Regions from separate parts of the Robertmurraya mesotrionivorans genome, predicted to be linked through region 1. Evidence: riboswitches for the same ligand, from Rfam matches in the RefSeq annotation. Region 1 holds a riboswitch; each other region holds the start of a gene.
The links. Region 1 has a riboswitch for cyclic di-GMP ahead of ACRX5O_RS16925 (DUF5667 domain-containing protein). Riboswitches for the same ligand answer to the same signal wherever they lie in the genome.
Positions count from the first base shown of each region.

Region 1 (3,145 bases):
ATTAACGACACAGAAGCCCCACCTGACCAAACTGGTCTAATAGTTGGATTGGGCTCAAATACCAACTCATCAAATAATTCAACTTCATATTCTAATTCTTTATAAAAAGTGTTCACTGTTCCGAATATTTCAGTATATGCCTGATACCATTCCTTAGTTGTCTTATAAAAACCGTTAGGTGCCGGAAATTTCCCGTTTAAATATACCATCTAACCCCTTTTGTCCCCTTTATTAATAAAATCTAAATATTACTACATTCTATGCATGTCCCCTCTATTTGTTTCATATTTGGTCATTAGATAGTGAATCACCCTGATTTGTTTCAGCTAATTGAAAATAGGAGCGAATTTCTTCCTTATTTTTTAAAACAATTACTTTTTTCCCCATTGACTCGTACTGTTTCAGTTTATCTTTCATCTTTTCCTTCCTCGCAAAATAGGTGGAAATAATAAATTTGATAAATTTCCAATCTAGTTTCTCTGTACAACCGATCGTCATATCAGGTCTCGTGTTACCGATGTTCGTAAAAAATCGCTTCACTACACGGTAAAGACAAGTACGTAAGGGAAGTTCTAAATAAATAACTGTATCGCAGCTTGATTCTCTGATATGAATTGTTTTTGAGTAATTCCCTTCAATGATCCACTTTTCTTTCTCCACAAGCGTTCTTTGAGCCTCAGAGAATTCTTCATTTGATGCCTCGATCCAACCTGGTTTCCAGAAGTAGGCATCTAGATGATACACGGGGATATGTAACATCTGTCCAAGCTTCCTAGTAAACGTCGATTTCCCAACACCAGCCGATACCCCAATCACCATAACTCGATTCATTCTTATCCTCGCCTCCTCACTTTGTCATATTTTTCTATTTTCTCACAACAAGCAATTTTCCACATCATGATTCCTGAATTTTCTATGAGTTTTCAAACGTTATAATACTATATTCCTATTATCAAGAAATAAAATGAATGGTACTATTGGATTAAGAATCAAATCCGAAAAAGGCAAACTTATAGAAATATAAGGGCGCAAAGCTATAGGAGCTAAGGTCCATAGACTATGCTCGCCAGTTACCGAAGATTGTTAACCATGATAAAAGACTCATTTGTTCATGTGTATCATTCACCTTCTCTGCCGGGTTTTGGTTCAATACTTGTTGAGGAGAGTTATTAAATGAAAAAATTAATTTTACCTTTTGTTGTTTCAGGTGTCTTTGCCTTCGGCTCAACTGTCTCCGCATCAGAATTGAATTCTTCGAGTCCAGGAGTAACACCTGACCAGCTTCTATACTCAGTAGATCAACTACTAGAAGACTTCCAGCTTTATCTTACTACCAATTCCAAAAAAGAAACGGAAATCCTTCTGGAACTAGCAAAGGAAAGACTGGCTGAAGCACAAGCTATGACAGAAGAGGATAAACATGAATTCATTGATATTCTTATGAAAAATTACGTAGAAAAATTAGCTTTAGCTGAAGAACAAATAGCAAAATTACTTTTCAATGATAAAATTAATGAGGAAACATTATCAGAGTTAGAAACGTCAACCGAAGAAGTCACTTTCATTAATGAGGATATACAAAAAGTTTTAACTGAAGAGGTATTAGAAGAAATTGAAAGTCAACAAGTTAGTATTAAACAATTGCCAGCAGCAGTCAGAAATATAGATGAAGAATCTGTTTCTGAGTTGAGAAATCAGGGTTTTGGATTTGGACAAATTGCTCATATGTATTTGTTATCTGAGGCTTCAGGTAAAACGATAGATGAAATCAGTAGTCTCTATACAAGTGATGATAAGGGGTTTGGAGAGATAGCAAAAGAACTTGGACTTCACTCGTCTGAAATCAAGAATAAAATTGCATACAAAAATCTCTCAACTGACGAAGAAGAAATATCGGTCCCTCTTGATACCGAATCAAATGAAGCTGAAGTTATTACGAGTACACTATCGGCTCAACCAAAAGCATCCGAAAAACAAGTAAAAACAACAAATGCAAGCGCACCAAAAGCGGAAGTAGCAAAAACATTAGCGGAACAAGCAGCAAAAAAGGCCGAGGAAGCCAAGAAACAAACGGAACAAGCACAACTAGCTGCTGAGCAAAAAAGGGCCCAGGAAGCTAAAGTAAAAGAAGAACAAAGAAAAGCTGACACAGCAAAGAAAAATACAGAAGGAAAAAATCAGCAGTCGCAAAAAGTAAACGAAAACAAAAATAACCAATAAACCTAAGGGGAAAGAACTACATTCGTTCTTTCCCCTTTCTCATACATCATGTATCGTCTCCTAAAAGTTTGTGATGTATTGATCATAGTATATTGCTTACGTGATGGGAAGTAAAATGCTCTTAATGGTTTATGTAGTTTGGCTTTTCCTGATTATGGAGAGATATATGTAGTATAAGATTCTCATTTATGGATGCGAAAAATACGTCACTTAATTTTACCTTCATTTTCGAGAGTTCCTCTTTTAGCCATGTCTCATCTTTATTTAAATGCTCAAGTGTCGTTGTATCAATTTTCCCCTCAATAATAACAGGTAAACTAATTTGATGGTCTACTTCAGTAAGGCCAAGATCCTTTTTGACAACTGGCGCCTCACCAGCATACTTAAATAATGAAATTCGGCCATTTGCTTCAATGATTCCGAGTTGAACAATGGATAGATCAAACACTTCCTTCTCCCTAAGCATCTGCAAAATATTATCGATGGAGTAATTGATTTTTTTTAAATTATTTACAATTAGCTCCCCATTTTTTATTACAATAGTAGGTTCAAAAGTAAGTGCCTTCCCTATTCTCCGATATTTAATCACTGTGGCTGTCACAATCCTTTGCAGTATCGCAAGTGCAATTACCGCTGCTGCAGTAGGGATTTGCTTTATAGTGGGGTCGGCAATATCCGCTCCGACAATAGCTCCAAGTGTAATGATTACTAAAAAATCAAACACAGGAAGTTCTCCGATTGATCTCTTCCCCATAAACAATGTGGCCATTAATAAAAGGGGCATAATAATAAAGATTCTACCATAAACCAATAAAATGTCCTTTAGTACCTCCACATTCATCTACCTCTCTAGAATAAAGCTCCCCTTTAGCGTAACCATTAAAGACCGCTACTATTTCAAACAAAAAGAAAAACCTGATTCCAT
Region 1 covers NZ_JBPCCH010000011.1:76,319-79,463, reverse strand. Annotated here, with positions in the region: gene ACRX5O_RS16935 (glycosyltransferase family 61 protein) at 1-209, opposite strand, end outside; gene ACRX5O_RS16930 (P-loop NTPase family protein) at 283-831, opposite strand; cyclic di-GMP riboswitch class I at 994-1,078, shown strand; gene ACRX5O_RS16925 (DUF5667 domain-containing protein) at 1,174-2,220, shown strand; gene ACRX5O_RS16920 (DUF421 domain-containing protein) at 2,342-3,055, opposite strand.

Region 2 (3,145 bases), on a different contig from region 1:
GCAACCAGAGGTTCGGCGATTACCCATTATGTATCGTGGGGTCATGATTGGGTGTTTACTAGTTGCTCCTAGGTCCCCTGGAGAAGCGTTTACGAAAGCAGATGAAAAGCTTTGGGAAGTGTTGATTCAGCAGCTTGGTCCACTGTTACAAGATTTAAAAGCTACAGAGGATGTAAAAGCACTGAACCGTGTGCTGCAGACATCACGAGAGAGATTAGTATTAGCTAGAGAGGAAGAAAGGCATTTTTTACGAAGAAATTTACACGATGACCTAGCTCCGAGACTTGCTGCACTGGCGTATACTGCAGCCGCTGCAGAGGATCTCGTTGAAAAAGATCCACAAACCGTGAAAACATTATTAGCAGAACACCAAAGAATGATTCTTGGAACAGTAGATGATATTCGAAGACTGGTTTATGACTTAAGGCCAGCAGCGATTGACGAGCTAGGTTTAGTGGCTGCTGTTAAACAGCGGATTGAGGAGGTATCCTCGATTGGAAAAACAAATAAGGCTTCACCTTCCTTCTCGTATGAGCTTCCTGAAAAGTTAGAGGGTATTCCTCCCGCAGTGGAAGTGGCTGTTTTCAGGATTATTTCCGAAGGGGTCGTGAATGTGGTAAGGCATGCACAGGCAAACCATGCGAGTGTATCACTTATGGAGTTGGAGGATCGGTTGGTTATAGAGATATGTGATGATGGAATAGGGTTTATTGAAAAGAAAGAAGCAAGAACGATAGGGGGGCTTGGTGTTCCATCTATGAAAGAACGGGCAGCAGAGCTAGGCGGAGAACTAACCATAGAACGGATGATAGAGGGTGGAACAAGAATCTTAGCTTGGATCCCTCTCATAAAAGAGAAAGAGGGGGAAAGGTATGAAAACGATACGAGTGCTATTAGCAGATGATCACCCGTTCTTTCTGTACGGAGTATCTACGTACTTAAAAACGGTACCTGAAATAGAAATTGTTGGCGAGGCTAACTCGGGTGAGGATGTAGTCAACCAAGCCAAGCAGCTGAATCCGGATGTTATTTTAATGGATATTCGAATGCCAGGGATGAACGGAATTGAGGCGACAAAGAAAATTAAGCAATCCAATCCCGAGACCAATATATTAATTTTTACGATGTTTAAGGATGATCAATCGGTTTTTACCGCGATGAGGATGGGGGCAAAAGGGTATATTTTAAAGGATGCAGGGAAGGAAGAAATTATCCGAGCGATAAAAACAATTGCAGCTGGTGAAGCGATTTTTAGTGCCGAGATTGCTGCTAAAATGGTTCACTATTTTTCCTCTACAAGACCGGCTGCGAGTGAACAGCTCTTTCCTGAACTAACCAGTCGGGAGCGTGAAGTACTCTATTTAATTGCCGATGGAGCAACCAATAAAGAAATTGCCGAGCACCTCAACATCTCGAACAAAACCGTATCTAACTATGTAACCAATATCCTGAACAAACTCCAGGTGTCGAGCCGAGAAGAAGCGATTCAGATTGTTAATATTTCGAATATGGAATAGTAGTAAGGGCGGTCTTTTATAGATGGCCTTTTTCGTTCTCGTAGGTAAATGGAACTAAATTTGTTTAATGTATGTTAAATGTTTACGATATTATATTTTGAAATTGATTTTTTAGAAAGTGTTTTTTGAAACACTTGTAAGGCTAGGTTTAATGATGGATGGAGCAATTTTTAAATATAATATTTCTAGTTATAAATTTACAAAAATCCTCTTTTAATTTCATTTTTTTTAATATAGAATAACTAGTACATAAGTAATGTTTATCACATTACGTTAACAAATAGGGCGCGACGAAATATGACTTGTACATGGGCACCTGAGTCATATCGAGCGATTGGTGCAACCGACCTATACAACTACATTCTTACCGAATGAGCTGTATAGGTTTTTTTATTTTCAGATTTTAAAAGTCCGAGAACGACTTTTGAAATATACAAACTAAAAAACTATTAAGGGGGACCTTTCTTCATGTTAAAATCATTAAAGAAGAAAATGAAAGACCAAGCTGGTCTAACACTAATTGAACTGTTAGTTGTAATTGTTATTTTGGGGATTATTGCTGCTGTGGCGATACCGATGGTGATGAGTAATAAGGATGATGCGGCTAAGAGTACTAATGCACAAAATCTAACAATATTACAAGATGCTGTTAATAGATATACAACCCTTAATGATGGACCTCCAGCTAGTTTAGATACTTTGTTATTAGCTGAGAGTGGCAATTCTAATATTGGGGGACCTTTTTTAGATTCAAAGCCATCGATTAAAACATTTACAGATTGTTCAGGTAATTTTGAGTTAAATGGTAGTAAAAAGGTAGTTATTACTGCTACGACCTCAGGCGATAAAACTGCCGCTTGTACTCAATAAATATTATAAATGGCTGCTGCGTCTCCATAGATAGCGGCAGCTTTATTTTTTTTATTATCTCAAACAGTTATTAAAGAAAAGGAGATTACAAGATGCTCATAGTTGATGTCCTAGTAATAATTATATCCTTACTGTTCGGTAGCTTCTTTAACGTAGTAGCAATCCGTCTCTTAAAAAGAGAATCTATCTCCTACCCACCATCCCACTGTACCTACTGTAACCACAGGCTGGGTTTCTTTGACTTATTTCCTCTATTTAGTTACCTACTCCTAAAGGGCCGTTGTCGTTATTGTAAAGAAAAAATATCTCCTCTATATCCATTAGGAGAAGGTATGACTGCCATTATTTTTTTCCTTGTGTACAAGAAAATCAATCTTACACCAGAGTTAATACCTGCAATCCTTTTATCAACTTTATTAATTCTGTCTGTACTAACCGACATTCGCGAAAAGTTAATTTTAGACGTAATTACATTACCTAGTATAGTGGTGTTAATAATTACAAGATTCTTCATTGGTGAGGAGCCACTCCTAACTTATTTAATCGGTGGAGCTGTAGGCTTTGGTTTACTGTTATTATTGGCGGTTGTCAGCAAAGGCGGAATGGGTGGCGGTGACATTAAGCTATATGCAGCCATTGGAATGGTACTTGGCCCAGCACTTACTGTAATGAGCTTGGTTTTAGCTTCGTTTGTAGGAGCAGTTGTGGGACTACTATTAATCTCTTTGAAAATAGTTAAAAGAAAAGAACCGATTGCC
Region 2 covers NZ_JBPCCH010000029.1:24,562-27,706, reverse strand. Annotated here, with positions in the region: gene ACRX5O_RS23355 (histidine kinase) at 1-904, shown strand, start outside; gene ACRX5O_RS23350 (response regulator) at 873-1,517, shown strand; cyclic di-GMP riboswitch class II at 1,792-1,875, shown strand; gene ACRX5O_RS23345 (type II secretion system protein) at 1,986-2,387, shown strand; gene ACRX5O_RS23340 (prepilin peptidase) at 2,480-3,145, shown strand, end outside.
Region 2: another riboswitch for cyclic di-GMP. It lies ahead of ACRX5O_RS23345 (type II secretion system protein); the one in region 1 lies ahead of ACRX5O_RS16925 (DUF5667 domain-containing protein).

Region 3 (3,145 bases), on a different contig from region 1:
ACTGAAGCTTTTGATGCTAATGGGTGATCTTTATGGGTGATTAACACAATATCTCTTTTCAATAATGGAATAAAATCAATCTCTGGTTCATGTTCCGCATACGTACAAAAAGCTAGGTCATAATTTTCTTCCTTTAAGCCTTGGATGATACTCTGTGTCGTTCCTTGAATGCACGAAAACGTCACTTGCCCGCCCTCATTCGCTTCCATAAAGGACTGAATAATCGATGGGACAAAATCGGCGCCTAAGGAGAAAATGAATGCTAAGTCAATGATACCCGTATTGGCATTGGTGAGCTTTTGAAGATTCCTTTCACCCTTTTCAAGCTCCTCTAATCCGTTTTCCACATAGGTTAAAAAATATTGGCCGTACTTTGTCAGCTTTATATTTCGACCAACCTTTTCAAATAACTTTATACTTAATTCTTTTTCAAGCTCGCCTATTGCCTGACTAAGACTTGGTTGTGTGATATATAGCTGAGCTGCTGCTTTTGTATAATGCTGTGTTTTGGCTAGCACACGAAAATATTGTAAATGTTTCAGGTTCATAAACAGCGCCCTCCCTGTTTCCAATCTTTAAACAAAGTATATGATGTTTTTTAGACAAGAAAAAGGGATGAATATGAACAAAAAAGCACTCTTTGATTGAGTGCTTTCATAGTTCTTTATGGTTTCATTGTCTTCCAGCTTCCCACATGGTGGATAGCAATCCCCTTATATCCAAGGGTTGTTCCGTAATGGGAGGCAACAGAAGCAAGCTGCTCGTTCATGTATGCTTCTCCTTCTTCAAAAAAGGAAATCATATCTCCTTCGTCTGTTGCACCTGTTTCTACACCGATTACTAATGCCTTATTATGTTTCCCAGCAAAGGCTACTTCATTTTTCACAATTTCAATGATGGCAGGAGCTGTATCACGGTATGCCATAATCGTTACACTATTCGTTTTTGTAATGACCCACTCTGCTAGATTTCCTTTACCATACGTATTGTTATAAGAAACTTCATCAAACCAAAATGGCAGGTCCGCTTCAAGAGGTAGTTTTAATCCTGCAGCAGAGGTATTCGCTTTTGTTATCAGTTCTTGATAACTTTTAACAGTTGCCGCTCTATTCGTATTCCAACCACTATATAAGTAGGGCTCTACATCTAAATGAATACCCGTAAATTTTTGAGAAGCGGTTGACCCTGCTTGATAGGTTTTTAACCAATTCATTAACGCATCTTGATTTCGATATCCTTTTGGAGCTACCCAGCTTGGTGCTCCGTCTAGAGCATATACTTTTATCCCTTTTACTGATGCCTTCGTAATAAAGCTACGGTATACATTCATTGGGATATCTCGATCAATTTGTACATAGACTTTGTTGATTTGCTTTTGTTCAAGAAAGCTTAAGGTTCCTGTTTCATTACTCACAATTTCCCACGGATTCCAAAGCCATGTGGAGCGATCTACAGTAGAAGCACTCATTTTTGATCCAAAGCCTCCAATTGAAAAAAGCAAAACAATTATCATTGATACAACGAGCTTTTTCATTTCACGTTCCCCCATTCTGCAAGCCGAGGCTCACAAAATGAGACCTGGCAACCTGACGACCATTCGCATGACATGCGATTAGGCTCACGGCTTTGCGTCCTTCCCTTTCGGAGAAGTTTGCCTTTTACAGTTTTTCTTTTATTATACTTTATTAAAACAGACTTTTGCCTCAGGTATTTTTACCCAATCAACAATTTTCTTAATCTTTTTATTATAAAGAAAGATAGAACTCCGATTAAGGCAATGTACAACTCAATGATCCATAAGCTCTTAATGTATCCAGTTTGGTAGAAAGCTAAAGGAAAATCAATCGCCGCATGAGCGACTATAGCGAGCAATACGTATTGGAATTTCTTTTTGATAACAGCAACTAATACAAGTAAGGTGAAAGCGATTTGCATAATGAGGGCAAAGAAGCGTTCTGGTATTGCCCATAAGTAGTGAGAAACTCCCTGATTTAATAATGTTTCTTTAATGGTTGCTGCCTGATCACTTGGAAGACTAGCTCCGATAGATGAATCAAATGTACCTGCATTGATCATGGTTGCAAAGATAAGAAATGGTACAACCGTTGAAAGAGCAATTACTACTGCTTCAATGCCACCCCAGCCTACCCCAAAGGATAGACCACCCTTGTAATCCTGATACTTTTTTAACAGCCAAATAAAAAGGATATAGCGTCCCATTTCCTCAAAAATTCCTGCAGCGAAACCGCCATATAATCCAAATAACCATGGATGTTCAGCATAGTTTGGAAAACTTGTTATGACGACAACATGAAGAAGTTTCTCTAATACTTGAGTAATAATAACAAACCCAATGCTACCTATTAATAACGGCTTGAGTGAGATTCCTACCTGTTTTTTTGTAAAAAGAATGGCACTTACAAATAGAAGAATGGAAAATATGATAACTGCGACCATGCTCAAGATCGTTGCATTGCTTATCATAGTAAGTCCCCCTTGTTTTATTATCATTATTGATAATGATAATATTAAAGTAAGAGTAATTTTCTGTCAATGGGTTTTGTTCTTTTTTCCAAATAAAAAAGCACCTCTAGGAAGTGCTTCTTATCTTCTTGCCACATGAACCTTTAATTGTTTTCCTTTTACCGTTGTATGTTTCATTTCGGACAACACGAGTGACCCTTTTCCATTTAGGATTTCTACATAAGAGACCGTGTCAAGAATCGTGATAATTCCAATATCCTCTGCAGATACACCATCAATTTTAGAAATGGTTCCTACAAAATCAACGGCGCGCAGCTTCTTTTTCTTCCCGCCATTAAAATAGAGTTTGGTGATATCCTTATTTAGCTGCTCGCTTTTTAGTTGCTTGATAACTGGGTCGGAACTAATCTTCTCTTCAAAGGCAGGTCGTGATCTCTCCACCTGCCCCGAAGCAGGTTTCTCCTTCTGTGGAATAGAAAAACCAATTAATTGTTCTATCTCTTCTAACAATCGTTTTTCTCTATCTGTCACAAAAGTAGTAGCCTTTCCTTTCAAGCCCGCCCGGCCGGTTCTTCCTGTACGATGCACATAGCTCTCTTTTTCATATGGGATATCAAAGTTCACTACGAGTGAAATATTTTCGATATCAATCCCACGGGCT
Region 3 covers NZ_JBPCCH010000015.1:59,408-62,552, reverse strand. Annotated here, with positions in the region: gene ACRX5O_RS19020 (LysR family transcriptional regulator) at 1-548, opposite strand, end outside; gene ACRX5O_RS19015 (amidase) at 665-1,534, opposite strand; cyclic di-GMP riboswitch class I at 1,578-1,666, opposite strand; gene ACRX5O_RS19010 (YhfC family intramembrane metalloprotease) at 1,714-2,484, opposite strand; gene ACRX5O_RS19005 (DEAD/DEAH box helicase) at 2,605-3,145, opposite strand, start outside.
Region 3: another riboswitch for cyclic di-GMP. It lies ahead of ACRX5O_RS19015 (amidase); the one in region 1 lies ahead of ACRX5O_RS16925 (DUF5667 domain-containing protein).

Region 4 (3,145 bases), on a different contig from region 1:
GAGGAATGCGATGCCATAAATGACCGTATTCTCTCCCGGTGAAAAAACATACCAATCTCCTGTTCGATAATGAAAAATATTAGCGACCGTTTGCGGTAGAAAAAGTAAGAAAATAGGTCCGAAAATTGGAATGAATATGGCAATTGCAAGAAAGAGATGTCTAGTTTCATAGTTTTTCTCATCCATTGAAATCAATCCTTTCTTTAATATATATTTCGATAATAACATGGAACAAAGTAAGAAAGGGAACGAAATTAGAAAAAATTACCTGTTGGTAAACTCCGAGCTTTTCTTAATGATATATGTTATTTTTACAAAAGATCTTGAGGAGATTTAATGAATCATCATAAAATTAAGGTATAGCAATTGATCAGATAAAGGTGATGTCATGATACACAACTATTCAGGTGAAACGATCAGTTACAATATAAACTACAAAAAACGCAAGTCTATTGGAATTTCTATTGATGTTTATGGAAATATTGAGGTCCAGGCTCCTAAAGGAACACCCAATGATTATGTGCTTTTATTTATCGAAGAAAAATGGGACTGGATTCAAGAGAAGTCTAAGGAAATGAAGGCTAGAGCGCTTGGTTCACATGAAAAAGTTTATGACCATGGCGAAAGTTTTCTTTATTTAGGTAACACCTATCCCATCCAAATCTTCCACGACGCCAATCTTACGCAGAATCATGTGAAGTTTGAAGAAAATAAACTACATATCTACGTAAAAGAGTTAGAGGAAGAAAAAATCAGACAGGCACTAAAGCGATTCTACTATCAGCAATGTAAGATCTTAGTAGAGAAGAGTATCAAGTCTTATCAAAGCAACTTTAAAATAAAGCCAAAGGGGGTTCGTATTAATGACAGCAATCGTACATGGGGAACTTGTGATTCTAATCAGCAGTTAACTTTTAACTGGAAGCTCGCGATGGCCCCCCATAGGGTAATCGACTATGTGGTTGTGCACGAAATGTGCCATATGTTGCATTTAAATCATGATCGTTCTTTTTGGAGACTTGTTGGGAAAATTATGCCTGATTATAAGGAACAAGAAAATTGGCTAGCTTTTTCTAGTTGGAAAATGACTGTGTAGTAAGGTGAGAGTCTTCATTTATGAAGGCTCTTTTTTATGTCACTAATTGGTTGATTTTACAATTTGCATTCATATATCTATACACCAATATTGCGAGTATAATAGTACTAAAGTAGTAATTATTCCAATTACGAAAAGGCAAATCTACTGAAAGGTAGAGACGCAAAACCGTGGGTCTAAGGTGAAAGCTAAGATTGCCAGGTTATCGAATACAGCCAGAGATGGCTTTCACGAAGTGCTAGAATGCTACGTGAAATTGGAGGAAGAACAAATGATTAGAGAAGAGATGTTTGATAAAAGGTTACTTATTCGTGATATATTGAATACCCTATGGGTTATTATTGGACTGTATTTGTTAGGGACAGGTATACACTTTTTCCTTACTACGTATGATAAGTGGTTATTTTTTTTAGAAGTGATTTTATTTCCATTATTTAAATTTATTGCTGTCATGGCATGTGCAGAGCTGTTTATGAATAAATTCCGGAAACACATGGAGTACTTTATCATGATTGTAATTACTCTTTTTATTAGCATTATAATTATTAGTATTTACGATAAAGTAATTTTGATGGTTTTACTCATTACTCCTGTTCTGGTCTCATTGTTTTTCTATAATAAAAGAATCATTCGCTTTTCGGTGTTTATATCGATCCTCACTTTTTTAGTCATTTATTTTTTCTATGAACCGATACATGCTTCTATGGATACAGCAGATTTGATTATTATTATCTTAATTTTATTAGGGATTTCACTACTTATAAACAGCCTGATGAAACATAGTGATCAAGTTATGAAAGAATTGTTAAAAACAACAAAAGAAAAAAATGATCTATTCTCTAAAAATATTCAAATGGAAAGGCTTACCCGGTTAGATCCTGTTACGGAATTATATAATCACAGGTCGTTCCATGAACACTTGGAGTCAATTGTAAGTCTGGCTTCACCAGAGAAGTTAAACGTACATGTAGCGGTCCTTGACATTGATAATTTCAAACAAATCAATGATACGTTTGGTCATAGAGCAGGAGACAGTGTAATTATAGAAGTCGCCAGGCAAATTAAATTTTTCTCTGTTGGCGATGACTTTCCTTCTAGGTACGGAGGAGAGGAATTTGGAATTATCACAATGGGAACGTCGGAAGAGGATTTTATTAAAAGGGTGGAAAACATCAGGGGAAATATTGCAAACACTAGTTTTCCTGAGCTCAAGGGGCGTAACGTAACAATCAGTATTGGTGTACAAAAATTGTTGCCTGGAATGAACAAGGAAGATCTCTTTAAAGGGGCAGATGCAGCACTTTATACAGCAAAGAGAACAGGGAAAAATAAAACGGTAATTAATTAGGACAGAATATCGGGATGAAGGTGACAATGTGGAATTAACCATTGTCACTCTTTTTAGCGGGGAAAATTGAAGAAATTTGACTCCGAATCGATGTTAGAATCGTAGGTAATAAATAGAGTAGTTTTTTTATGAAATAGGGGAGGCGCAAATGGACTATAAAGAAATAAGAAATATGAGAGTAAAGCAGCTTCTTGTAACCAATGTGATTATATTTTTAAGTGTAATATTATTTTTCACTGTAGTTAAGATCGCCTTAATATCAGCCTTTCAATTTTTCGTCTTTTTGGGCATCCTTTTGGCACTTCGAGGGATTGTTGGGCTTGTAAGAGGAGAAACGACAAAGTCAATCATACCCATTTTCGAGAAAGTAGCAGTCTATGAAAAGGAAAAAATGGGAAGTGAATGGTACAAAGAAAGGAAAACAAATTTTATTGGAAATATCATCGTGAGTGGCTTTATGTTTATTCAAGCATACTGGAACCGTATTTTATCAGAACAACCCTTTCAAATGGATGTCACCTTTATGATTACACTTTTATTTTTCATTCTATTATTAATAAATATCGCATCAATCGTTCGATTTCGGAAAATCGACCATTCAATAAATAGTAATGAATTAAATGGTTATACTCGAAAATCAAACCTAATAGGAGCAGGAGTAGGTATCATTTTTGGTGTAATCATCGCTGTAGTCACCATTT
Region 4 covers NZ_JBPCCH010000017.1:46,776-49,920, reverse strand. Annotated here, with positions in the region: gene ACRX5O_RS19725 (hypothetical protein) at 1-186, opposite strand, end outside; gene ACRX5O_RS19720 (M48 family metallopeptidase) at 389-1,096, shown strand; cyclic di-GMP riboswitch class I at 1,224-1,306, shown strand; gene ACRX5O_RS19715 (GGDEF domain-containing protein) at 1,368-2,444, shown strand; gene ACRX5O_RS19710 (hypothetical protein) at 2,593-3,145, shown strand, end outside.
Region 4: another riboswitch for cyclic di-GMP. It lies ahead of ACRX5O_RS19715 (GGDEF domain-containing protein); the one in region 1 lies ahead of ACRX5O_RS16925 (DUF5667 domain-containing protein).